2 regions of the Agrococcus sp. TSP3-2-1 genome follow, and region 2 is predicted to be linked to the other one. Evidence: riboswitches for the same ligand, from Rfam matches in the RefSeq annotation. Region 2 holds a riboswitch; the other holds the start of a gene.

Region 1 (5,698 bases), on a different contig from region 2:
CCGTCGCGACCGAGAGCCGCCGCTGCTCGCCGCCCGAGAGCGTGAAGGGGTTGACGTCGGCGAGGTGGTCGAGCCGCAGCGCCGCGAGGAGCGCGTCGACGCGGTCGCGCACCTGGGCGTCGTCCCGCCCGAGCGCCCGCAGCCCCGCCGCGACCTCGTCGTGCACGCGCGCGGCGACGAACTGGTGCTCGGGCTGCTGGAACACCGTGCCGATGCGCGTCGCGAGCTGCCTCGGTCGCCAGCGGATCGGCGCCTCGGCCGCTGCATCGCCGCGCAGCTCCGTCGTCGCGCGCACCGCGCCCTCGACCGGCGGCAGGAGTCCCGCGAGGGTGAGCGCGAGGGTCGACTTGCCAGCGCCGTTCCGGCCGGTGACGACGAGTGCCTCGCCAGCACGAACCTCGACGTCGACGGGTTCGTGCACGGCCTCGCCAGCGCGGCCGGACCGCAGCGCCTCCGCGACGAGCAGCGCCGGCCCGGCCGCGCGGCGCGCGCGCTCGACCTCGACCGGGATCCCCGGCACCCACACGCCGCCCGCCGCGAGGCGCTCCGCGTGCACCTCGAGCACCGCGTGGGGCGATCCGTCTGCCGCGACGCCCCCGCGCGGCTCGAGCACGACGACGCGGTCGACGACGGGCAGCCACGTGTCGACGCGGTGCTCGACGACCACGAGCGTCGCCCCGGTCTCGGCGGCGACGCGCGCCACCGCATCCCGCACCTCGACGACGCCGACGGGATCGAGGTTCGCGGTCGGCTCGTCGAGCAGGATGAGGCCCGGCCGCATGGCGATGACGCCCGCGAGCGCGAGCCGCTGCCGCTGCCCGCCCGAGAGCGCCGCCGTCGAGCGGTCGAGGCCGACGTCGAGGCCGACGGCGCCGAGCGCGTCCCGCACGCGCGCCCAGATCTCGTCGCGCGGCACCGCGAGGTTCTCGCAGCCGAAGGCGACGTCGTCGCCGACGCGCGACATGATCGTGTTGGCCTGCGGGTCCTGCAGCACGAGCCCGGCGAGGCCGCGCCGGCTCGCGGGGTGGGCGCCGTCGACGAGCAGCTCGCCGGTCTCCTCGCCCTCCTCGTCGCCGCCGAGCACGCCGGCGAGCGCGGCGAGCAGCGTCGACTTGCCCGCGCCCGAAGGCCCGAGCAGCAGCACGCGCTCGCCGGGCTCGACGTCGAGGTCGAGCCCGGCGACGGCGGGCGCCTCCCGCCCGGCGTGCCGCCAGCCCCACCCGCGAGCGCGGATGCGGGAGCCGGTCACCGGCCGCGCGACCGACCCGACGCGAAGCGGTCGAGCACACCGGTCGCCGCCAGCGCCCGTGTCAGCAGCCAGCCGACCACGCCGGCGAGCAGGGCGCCCGAGACGACGAGGCAGCCGAGGTAGATCATCAGGAACTCACCGCTCATGGCGAGGTTGCCCGAGATGAACAGCTCGAGCGTCCACGCGGCGACGGCGGCGCCGATGCCGGCGAGCATGGCGACGCCGAGGCCGAAGCGTCGGTAGGCGAACAGCAGGAAGATCAGCTCGGCGCCCAGGCCCTGCGCGATGCCGGAGTAGACGGTCTCAATCGACCACTGGCTGCCGAGCAGCATCGACACGGTCGCCGCCAGCAGCTCCACGAAGAGCGCCGCGCCCGGCTTGCGGATGATGAGCCCGCCCAGCACGCCGCCGATCAGCCAGATGCCGACGGCGAGGCCGCCGAAGCCGGGCGTGAGCGCGTCCATGACGCTGAACCATGCGTAGCCGACGCTGTTCCAGAGCACGAACAGCAGGCCGGTTGCGACGCCGAGCACGGCGGCGACGACGATGTCGACGACCCGCCAGCGGCCGATGCGGCGGCGCCCGGTCGACGAGGCGGATGCAGTGGATGCATTGGTCATGAAGTGCCTTTCTCGGTGGAATGGCACGGGTGCGTGTCCTCCCTGCGCTGGCATGATCCAGATCAGGTTTGACGGTCGAAGGCTTCAGCCTTCCTCTCAGCCCGGCGCACCGGACTCCCGTGTCGCCAGCCAGTCTAGCCCGGGGCGCCGAGCGGGTGGCGCGCGTAGGCTCGACGGGTGCAGCACATCGGATCGTTCGTGGCCATCGGCGACAGCTTCACCGAGGGCGTGGGCGACGAGCTGCCCGACGGCTCGGTGCGCGGCTGGGCAGACTTCGTCGCCGCTGGGCTCGCGACCGCGCAGGCCGCACCGGTGCGCTACGCGAACCTCGCGATCCGCGGCCGCAAGCTCGGGCAGATCCTGCACGAGCAGCTCGACGCGGCGATCGCGCTCGGCCCCGACGCGATCAGCATCAACGGCGGCGGCAACGACATCCTCCGACCGAAGGTCTCGATCGACCACGTCGGGGAGCGCCTCGCGGGTGCCGCGCACCGCATCGCGGCCGCAGGCATCCGCCCCATCTTGCTCTCGGGAGGCAACCCCTCGGGCGTCATGCCCATCGGCGCCGTCATGCAGCGCCGCGGCGATGCGCTCGCGCGCGCCGTCGTCTCGCGGGTCGCCGACCTCGACGCGCCCTACGTCGACAACTGGTCGGACGTCGAGCTGCGGAGCCCCCGCTTCTGGTCGCGCGACCGGCTGCACCTCAACGCCGCCGGGCACGCGCACGTCGCGAGCAACGTGCTGCGGGCGCTCGGTCACCCCGCGCCCGAGTCGTGGCGCGACCTCGCGGCGATCTCGACCGCCGAGGGCCGCCGCGACGTCGCCTACTACCGCGAGTTCGTGATGCCGTGGCTCGGCCGCCGGTTCACGGGTCGCTCCTCGGGCGACGGCCGCGACCCGAAGCTGCCCGGCTTCGTCGAGGTCCCGCCGATCGCCTAGGCCCCCGACTGCCCCGTCGTCACGAAGTCGATGAGCTCCTCGACGCGGGCGAGCAGGGCCGGATCGAGGTCGTTCCAATCGCGCACGCGACCGCGGATGCGCTGCCACGCGCGCGCGACGTCCTGCTGGTCGCCGTGCGGCATCCCGAGCCGCTTGAGCGTGCCCTGCTTCCAGTCCTCGCCGCGCGGCACGTCGGGCCAGCGCTCGATCCCGAGCCGCGCGGGCTTGACGGCCTGCCAGATGTCGATGAACGGATGCCCGACGATGCGCACGTGCGCGGCGTGCGGACCGCGCTCCACGGCTTGGGCGATCCGAGTCTCCTTCGAGCCGGGCACGAGGTGGTCGACGAGGATGCCGAGGCGGCGCGTCGCGCTCGGCGCGAACTCCGCGACGATGCCCGCGAGGTCGTCGACCCCGTGGAGCGGCTCGACCACGACGCCCTCGACCCGCAGGTCGTGGCCCCACACCTGCTCGACGAGCTCGGCGTCGTGGGTGCCCTCGACGAGGATGCGGCTCGGGAGCGCGACGCGCGCCTTGAGCCCCTCGACGGCGCGGGAGCCCGACGCCGTGCGGGTCGGCGCGGTCTTCTCGACCGCGGGCGGCACGAGCTCGACCTCGACGCCCTCGACGAGGAAGCCGCGGCCGAGCGGGAAGAGCCGCACCTTGCCGCGCCGATCCTCGAGCTGCACGTGGCCCGCCTCGATGCCGACGACCGCGCCGACGTAGCCGTCGTGCCGCTCGACGACGAGCTCGCGCTCGGCCGCGACCTGCTTGGGCGGCGGGGGCTTCCTGGCCGCCTCCGCCTCCGGCGAGAGCACGTCGCCGCCCCACGAGTCCCAGTCGATCAGCACTCGATCGATCGTAGACGTGCCGGGAAGCTCAGCCGCGCAGGCGCGCGACCGCCTCGAGCGTCGCGAGGTCGCCCTGCACGAGGATGCGCGTGACGACCGACTCCTCCCAGCGCTCGAGCCCGTCGCGCACGCGCTCGATCGGCCCGACGAGCGCGATCTCGTCGACGAGCCGCGTCGGCACCGCGGCGATCGCCTCGGCCTTGCGGCCCGCGAGGTAGAGCTCCTGGATCTCGGCGCACTCCGCCTCGAACCCGAGCCGCGCGACCGCGTCGTAGTGGAAGTTCGCGCCCTTCGCGCCCATCCCGCCGACGTAGAGCGCGATCATCGGCCGCACCCGGTCGGCCGCCGCCTCGACGTCGGCGTCGACGACGATCGGCACCGGCACCGAGACCTCGAAGCGATCCGCGGGCGGCAGTGCCGCGTCGCGCTTCGCGAAGCCCTCCTCGAGCAGCGCGCGCGAGGCGGCGTCCTGCGCGGGCGAGAACAGGAACGGCAGCCAGCCGTCGGCGATCTCGGCCGCGAGCGACGTGTTCTTCGGTCCCTCCGCGGCGAGGTGGATCGGGATGTGCTGCCGCAGCGGGTGCAGCGTCGAGATGAGCGGCTTGCCGTGACCCGTCGTGCCCTCGCCCGTGAGCGGCAGCGGCAGCTGCGGGCCGGGCGCCGTCACGGGCGCCTCGCGCGCCATGATGCTGCGCAGGATCGCGACGTACTCGCGCGTGCGGGCGAGCGGCTTCGGGAACGGCTGCCCGTACCAGCCCTCCACGACCTGCGGCCCGCTCACGCCGAGCCCGAGGATGACCCGTCCGCCCGAGAGGTGGTCGAGCGTCATCGCCGTCATCGCGGTCGACGCCGCGGTGCGCGCCGAGAGCTGCGCGATGCCGGTCGCGAGCTGGATGCGCGTCGTGGCGGCACCCCACCACGCGAGCGGCGTGAACGCATCCGATCCGTATGCCTCCGACGTCCAGATCGAGTCGAAGCCGAGCCGCTCCGCCGCCTGCACCGCCTCGAGCGCCCCCGCGGGCGGCGCGGCCTTCCAGTAGCCGAGCATGTAGCCGTAGTCCATGGTCCCCATCCTGCCCACTCCGGCCCCGCGCAACGGTCGGGTTGTGCGGGATGCACGAGCGGCGCGCCGCTTCCGTAACCTCGCTCCATGGACTTCCGCATCTTCACCGAGCCCCAGCAGGGCGCCTCCTACGACGAGCTGCTCGCGGTCGCGCTGCGCACCGAGCAGCTGGGCTTCGACGGCTTCTTCCGCTCCGACCACTACCTCCGCATGGGCGACGGCGACCCGGGCTACGGGCCGACGGATGCGTGGACGACGCTCGCGGGCCTCGCTCGCGACACCGAGCGGGTGCGGCTCGGCACGCTCGTCTCGTCCGTCACCTACCGGCTCCCCGGCATCCTCGCCGTGCAGGTCGCGAACGTCGACGCGATGTCGGGCGGCCGCGTCGAGCTGGGCCTCGGCACCGGCTGGTTCGAGCAGGAGCACCGCGCCTTCGGCATCCCCTTCCCCGAGCGCCGCTTCGACCTGCTCGAGGAGCAGCTCGCGATCGTGACGGGGTTCTGGCAGACGCCCACGGGCGCGCGATTCTCGTTCGACGGCGACCACTACCGCCTCGAGGACTCCCCCGCGCTCCCGCAGCCCGTGCAGGAGCGCATCCCCGTGATCGTCGGCGGGCTGGGCGCGAAGCGCACGCCACGGCTCGCCGCGCAGTTCGGCGACGAGCACAACCTCTCGTTCCCGCCGTTCGAGCGCATCCGGCCCCTGTTCGCCGCGCTCGACGAGGCGATCGAGCGCGAGGAGCGCGAGCGCCCGGTCGTGCGCTCGGTCGCGCTCGTCGCGTGCGTCGGCGACGACGAGGCGACGTTCCGACGGCGGGCGGATGCGATCGGTCGCGACCCCGAGGAGCTGCGCGAGCACGGCGTGGCCGGCTCGCGCGCCGAGGTGGAGGACCTGCTCGGCCGCCTCGCCGACGACGGCGTCGAACGCGTCTACCTGCAGGTGCTCGACACGAACGACCTCGACCACCTGGACGAGC
Region 2 (5,698 bases):
CATGGGTGCGCTGCCAGTTGAGGCCGCCGCGCGCGAACGTCGCCTTCACCGCGGGCGGCACTGCGGCGTCGGCGATCGGCGCCCCGAGCCACTCGCACGGCCGCACGTGCACGAGGTCGGCAGCCGACGCATCCGGGCTCGCGTCGTAGCGCCACGGCCCGGCCAGCCGCCCGAGCCAGGCGAGCCCGTCGTCGTCGCGAGTCCAGACGAAGGCGCCGTCGGGCGCGTCGGCGAAGCGCTCGATGCGAGCGGCGAGCCGCTCGTCGTGCTGCTCGGCCGCGAGCGTCGCCGCCTCGGCGACGGAGCGCGGCGCAGGGTCGAGCGCGCCGCCCATGCCGACGAGGCCCTGGGCGAACGCCCGCTCGACGGCGGCACCGGCGGGGGCGTCAGAGCGACGGGAGCGCATGGGCGCGCGATAGACAGGCGGCTCGAGCTCGATCACGGGGTGGGGCGGTCCCCCGATGTCACGGTCAGCGGTCCCGCTGCCGATGATCCGCCGTGTCCGGCTCCGACCGCAGGACGTCGGCGATCTCCTCCTCAGGGCGCGGCGGCACGTCCTGGTCGGCTTCGAGCTCGGGGATGCTGTGCTCGTCGGCGCCCGGGATGTGCTGCGGCGCGGAGTGCTCTTCTGCTGGATGCACGATGACCCCTTCCGTCGGAGAGGACCACAGCGTATGCGACCCTCCTGCGATCCACGGCGCGCCGCCGGGCTGGGTCCGCATCAGTCTGCCCACCGCGAGACGCGGTAGTGGCTGTACCCCTTCAGGTGGATCGCCTGGAGACCGCAGACTGCGGCGACCGCGATGAGGTAGCACTGGAAGTCGCTCGTGACGATGAAGAAGTCGTCGACCTCGTCCGCTCCGCAGACCTTGCGCACCTTCCTGGATTGGACAGGCACACTCCGCGCGGCCAGGGCAGAGCCGCTCGCATTGCGGTCGCGGCGTCGTCCACGTGGATGAAGGAGATCGGTCATGCGGTCGCGGTGAGCGTCCCGTCGCGCGCGATCTGTGCGTTCGCGCCGTCACGCGAGTACCACGTCCCCGGTCCGTACAAGAGCCCATGGCGCAGCGCGGCTCCGTCGTCCAGCTCGAGCACAGCATCTTCTAGATCGAACACACCGGGGTAGGACCGGTCCACACAACTCCTCCCAACGGTCACGACGATGCCCGTCTCCTCGAGCACCTCGCGAGCAACGGCCTGGGGCATCGTCTCGCCTGGTTCGACGCTTCCGCCGGGCACACTCCATCGTCCAGCTTCCGCCGGATGTCTCCTTCGGACGAGCAGGAATCTGCCTGCGTCGTCCGTGACGCCACCGCTCGCGGCGAGGATGGGAGACATCGGTCATGCCTCTCTTGGCGTGGGTCGCCGTGAGGTGGGGACGGCGAAGAACTCGTGCTCGTGAGCGGCCGAGGCACGGAACGCCTCGCGCATCTCGGCTCTCTTCGTCTCGTCCACCGCGGCGGCGACTTGTGTGACGATGTCGATCGCACGCCGCGTGGAGGCCTCGAATGCCGGATCGGCGTAGGTGTCGAGCCAGGACCGGTAGGGATGCCGGGGATGGGAGAGGGGGTGGAGGCGGGTTCCGACGTCCTGGTAGAGCCAGAAGCACGGCAGCGCCGCAGCGATCAGCACCGGGTAGTCCCCGCGGGCCGCGCACGCGAGCAGATGGTTCAGATACGCGGTCGTGGTGTCGCTGGGCCGCGCACCCTCAATGGCCTCCGAGGTGAGCCAGCTCTCGTGCAGCTGCAGCTCGGCTGCGATGGCGCCCTGCGCGGATCCGGCCCAGAACGCCTGCTCCTCGGCCGTCGGCGCGAGACGGCTGGCGTCGGCGAGCACGCGGGAGTAGTCGCGGAGGTAGAGGGCGTCCTGCGCCAGATACCAGAGGAACGCGTCGCGGTCGATGGTGCCGTCTCCCAGCCCGGTGACGAACGGCAGTTCGTCGATCCCGTCCCGGAGTTCGCGGATGTGCTCCCACCACTGCGCCTCGACCTCCGCGGGCGCGGGACGGGTTTCGCTGCCGCCGCGTTCCCACAGCCCCGCGAAGTGACTGATCGGTCCGTGCCCCGAACCGACCTCCAGCTCGGCGCCGTGGCGGATGCTCTCGCTGAGCCACCGTTTGGACTCCCCCACCGCCTCGGTCCAGTCCCCCGAGCGTGCGTACCGGGTGGCGAGGGCGGAAGACAGCGAACAGCCGGTGCCGTGCGTGTTGGTCGTGTCGATGCGGATGCCGGGGAACTCGACGATCTCGACGGAGTCGCCGCGCGCGTCGACGAGCGCGTCGGGCAGCTCCGCCCCTGCGAGGTGGCCGCCTTTCGCGAGCACGCGCACCGCGTATCGCACGGAGACCCGTCCCGCCTGTGCTACCACCGCCGCCCAGTCGGTCGCGGCGGGCTCGCCGGCGAGGATGGCCAGTTCCGGGATGTTCGGGGTGAGCAGGTCCGTGCGGGAGAGCAGTTCGCGTAGCGCCTGTTCGGCGTCCGCGTCGAGGAGACGGTCGCCGCTGGTGGCGACCATCACCGGGTCGAGCACCACGACCGGCGGGCGGACGCGGTCGAGCCAGTCCCGCACGGTGTGGATGACGCCCGTGGTGGCGAGCATGCCGATCTTGACCGCGTCGATCTCCACGTCGTCCGACACCGCATCGAGCTGCTCGGCAAGGAACGGGACCGGAGGCACATGCACGGAGCGGACGCCGTGGGTGTTCTGCGCGACCAGTGCGGTGATTGCCGCCATGCCGTAGCCGCCGTTCGCGGCGATGCTCTTCAGATCCGCCTGGATGCCAGCGCCGCCCGTCGGGTCGGTGCCCGCGATGCTCAACACGCGCGGCGCCCGCCGAGCCCCGGTCACGATGCTGCCTCCCAGGCCGCGCGCAGCTCGCCCGCGGCGGCCTGGGGGTCGGGGGCCGAGCAGATCGCCGAGACGACCGCGGCTCCGGCCGCTCCCGCCGAGCGCATCGCCGGCAGATCGGCCCTCGTAACTCCCCCGATCCCGACCGCGGGCAGCGCGCTCGCCGCCACCAGATCGGCGAACCGGTCCAGGCCGAGCGGCTCGGGCGCGTCCTTCTTCGTGGTCGTGGCGTGCACGGCCCCGATGCCGACGTAGTCAACGCGGGCGGGACTGTCTGCGGCGAGACGGAGCTGCTCCGGCGTGGCCGCGCTCAGCCCGAGGACCGCATCCGGCCCGATCAGCTCCCGCACCGCCTCCACTGGCAGATCGGACTGACCGACGTGAACGCCGGCAACCCGGGCCCCGGCATAGCGGGCGGCGAGGAACACGTCCACCCGGTCGTTCACCAGAACTGCGACTTCAGAGGGGAGGACGTCGGCGACGCGCAGCACCATCTCCAGGAACGCGCCGGCAGAGGTGTCCTTCTCCCTCACTTGCACCACCGTCACGCCACCCTCCGCCGCCGCGCGGGCAAGGTCGGCCAGCTCGTGGCCGGCCGACGCGGCAAGGCGAGAGTCCGTCACGAGATACAGCGACAGATCGACGCTCACGACAGCACCGCCCTGCTGCGGACGGTGTCCGCGTCGACAGCGGCGAGCGCGTCGAGGAACGCCGGCTGGAAGCTGCCCGGCCCCGCGGAGCGCTCGGCGGCGAGCTCCGCCGCGACCGTGTAGACGGCGATCGCGGCGACCGTGGTCGCAAACCGATCTGCGTCCACCGCTGCAAACGCGGCCATCACCGCGCCGAGCGCGCACCCGCCTCCGGTGATCCTCGTCAGCAGCGCGTCGCCGTTGGCGATCCGCACCAGACCGCGTCCGTCGGTGACGACGTCCACCGGCCCGGATATCGCGACGACTCCCCCGGTGCGCTCGGCCAGCGACTGCGCGGCCGACACGGCAGCGTCCACCCCGTCGGAGGCGTCCACGCCCCGTCCACCCGCACCAGAGCCGGCCACGGCGATTATCTCCGACGCGTTCCCCCGCACGATGGTTGGGTGCAGATCCTTCAGTGTGTGGCTCAGGGATGTCCGCACTGGGAGGGAGCCGACCGCGACTGGGTCGAGCACCCACGGCGTTCCCGCGCCGTTCGCGGCCTCCACCGCCTCGAACATCGCCTCCCGCTGCTCCGTGGCCGGCGTCCCGAGATTTACGAGGAGGCCGGACGCGACCCGGGCGAACGGTCCGGCCTCGCCGGGGATGTCGACCATCGCGGCCGATGCGCCGAGGGCGAGGAGTGCATTGGCGGTGACGTTCACCACCACGCTGTTGGTGATGCAGTGCACGAGCGGCGCTTGGGCGCGCACCCCGTCCAGGGCGTAACAGGTGAAATCGAGCAGGTTCTCTGGCGTGCGCGTCATGCGCGACATCCCTTCGCTAGTACGAACTAGATCAGGTTCGACGGGTGTGATCTCAGCCCTGCCGGGCACCCCGTGTCACGTGGTTATCCCTCCACGCTACCCGCAGGAGAGCCGCGACGCGACGTCGAGCAGAGCGTCCGCGGTCGATTCGAGATTCGCAAGGTCGCGAGCGCGGAACCGCTCGATAGCGGCGGTGAACACCTCCGCCTTGTCGCCGAAGTACGCGTAGATCGTGCGTTTGGTGACCCGGGAAGCGGTGGCGATCTCGTCGATCGTGACCTGGCCGTAGCCGCTCGCGACGAACGAACCGACGGCCGCATGGAGGATCTGATCCCTGCGTTGCGCGCGCTCTTCAGCGGTCGGACGGCCCCGCTTGCGAACCCTGTTCGCTGAATCGTCGCTCTTGGTGGCCTTCCCCGCTTATGGGCCTCGTGAGTCGACGCCCGTCGCCAACCATGCGATCCGTCGATTCGAGGAGCGTGCGGCTCGCTCGTACACGCAGGCGGAGATCGGCGGCTATTGCCATCTGGACCTGGGCGAGGAGGCCACCGTCGACACCCCGATCGCCGAGGAGGGCTTCACCGGTGCCGCGATCGGTGCCGCCATGCTGGGGCTTCGCCCGGTGGTGGAGATCATGACCATCAACTTCTCGCTGCTCGCGCTGGATCAGATCGTCAACCACGCCGCGAAGATCTACGGCATGGCCAGGCCTGCGCCCCCCTCGTCATCCGTACCCCTTCGTGCCCGGTATGAAGGTCGTCGCTCCGTCCAGCCCGGTCCCGGCCGTGTCCCGGCCCGCGGCAGCGCACCCACTCACGGCTTTCGCGACGCATCGCGCCTGGGTCGGCGAAGGTCTGCGCAAACCCTCCGACACTGACGACGAAGCCCAGGCAAGAAACGTGCTCTCACCTGGGCTTTCCTGTCGGGATGACAGGATTTGAACCTGCGACCCCCTGACCCCCAGTCAGGTGCGCTACCAAGCTGCGCCACATCCCGTCGCTCTCGCGACCGAGTCGCCCGGAGGCAACCAAGACAGACTACCGCATGCGGGAGGTGCTGCTTCGCCCTTCGACACGCTCGGCGCCTTCGGCGCGGACCGGCTCAGGGAGCGGAGCGACCGGAGCGGCGGCGGACGAAGTCGGCGAGGTCCGCCGCTTGCGCGACGCGCGAGGGCTCGTGCACGTACATCATGTGGCCGGCCTCGTAGTAGCGGTGCTCGAGGTTGTCGCGCAGCGCCTCGGGGATCTGCAGGTGCGCGACCGAGTCCTCGGCCGCCGAGAACGGCGTCGCCCCGTCGAACCAGCCGTACGCGAAGTGCACCGCGAGGTGCGGGTTCTGCCGCATCGCGCGCGAGAGCCGGTCGATGACGTAGACGGGCGCGTTCTCGAACTCCTT

The links. A riboswitch is a leader RNA that binds a small molecule or an ion and turns the genes downstream of it on or off. The one in region 2 is predicted to bind thiamine pyrophosphate.
Region 1: another riboswitch for thiamine pyrophosphate. It lies ahead of ACP7BI_RS08200 (ECF transporter S component); the one in region 2 lies ahead of thiM (hydroxyethylthiazole kinase).

What each region holds. Positions count from the first base shown of each region.
Region 1 covers NZ_JAFCWN010000004.1:287,480-293,177, reverse strand. Annotated here, with positions in the region: gene ACP7BI_RS08205 (ABC transporter ATP-binding protein) at 1-1,249, opposite strand, end outside; gene ACP7BI_RS08200 (ECF transporter S component) at 1,246-1,869, opposite strand; TPP riboswitch at 1,891-2,000, opposite strand; gene ACP7BI_RS08195 (SGNH/GDSL hydrolase family protein) at 2,047-2,808, shown strand; gene ACP7BI_RS08190 (DUF3097 domain-containing protein) at 2,805-3,659, opposite strand; gene ACP7BI_RS08185 (LLM class F420-dependent oxidoreductase) at 3,688-4,722, opposite strand; partial or broken gene ACP7BI_RS08180 (LLM class F420-dependent oxidoreductase) at 4,810-5,698, shown strand, end outside.
Region 2 covers NZ_JAFCWN010000010.1:22,036-27,733, forward strand. Annotated here, with positions in the region: gene ACP7BI_RS12655 (GAF domain-containing protein) at 1-406, opposite strand, end outside; gene ACP7BI_RS12660 (hypothetical protein) at 471-641, opposite strand; gene ACP7BI_RS12665 (hypothetical protein) at 722-877, opposite strand; gene ACP7BI_RS12670 (NUDIX domain-containing protein) at 970-1,338, opposite strand; gene ACP7BI_RS12675 (bifunctional hydroxymethylpyrimidine kinase/phosphomethylpyrimidine kinase) at 1,342-2,820, opposite strand; gene thiE (thiamine phosphate synthase) at 2,844-3,497, opposite strand; gene thiM (hydroxyethylthiazole kinase) at 3,494-4,303, opposite strand; TPP riboswitch at 4,295-4,386, opposite strand; gene ACP7BI_RS12690 (TetR/AcrR family transcriptional regulator) at 4,400-4,630, opposite strand; gene ACP7BI_RS12695 (hypothetical protein) at 4,710-5,180, shown strand; tRNA gene ACP7BI_RS12700 (tRNA-Pro) at 5,226-5,299, opposite strand; gene ACP7BI_RS12705 (S10 family peptidase) at 5,405-5,698, opposite strand, start outside.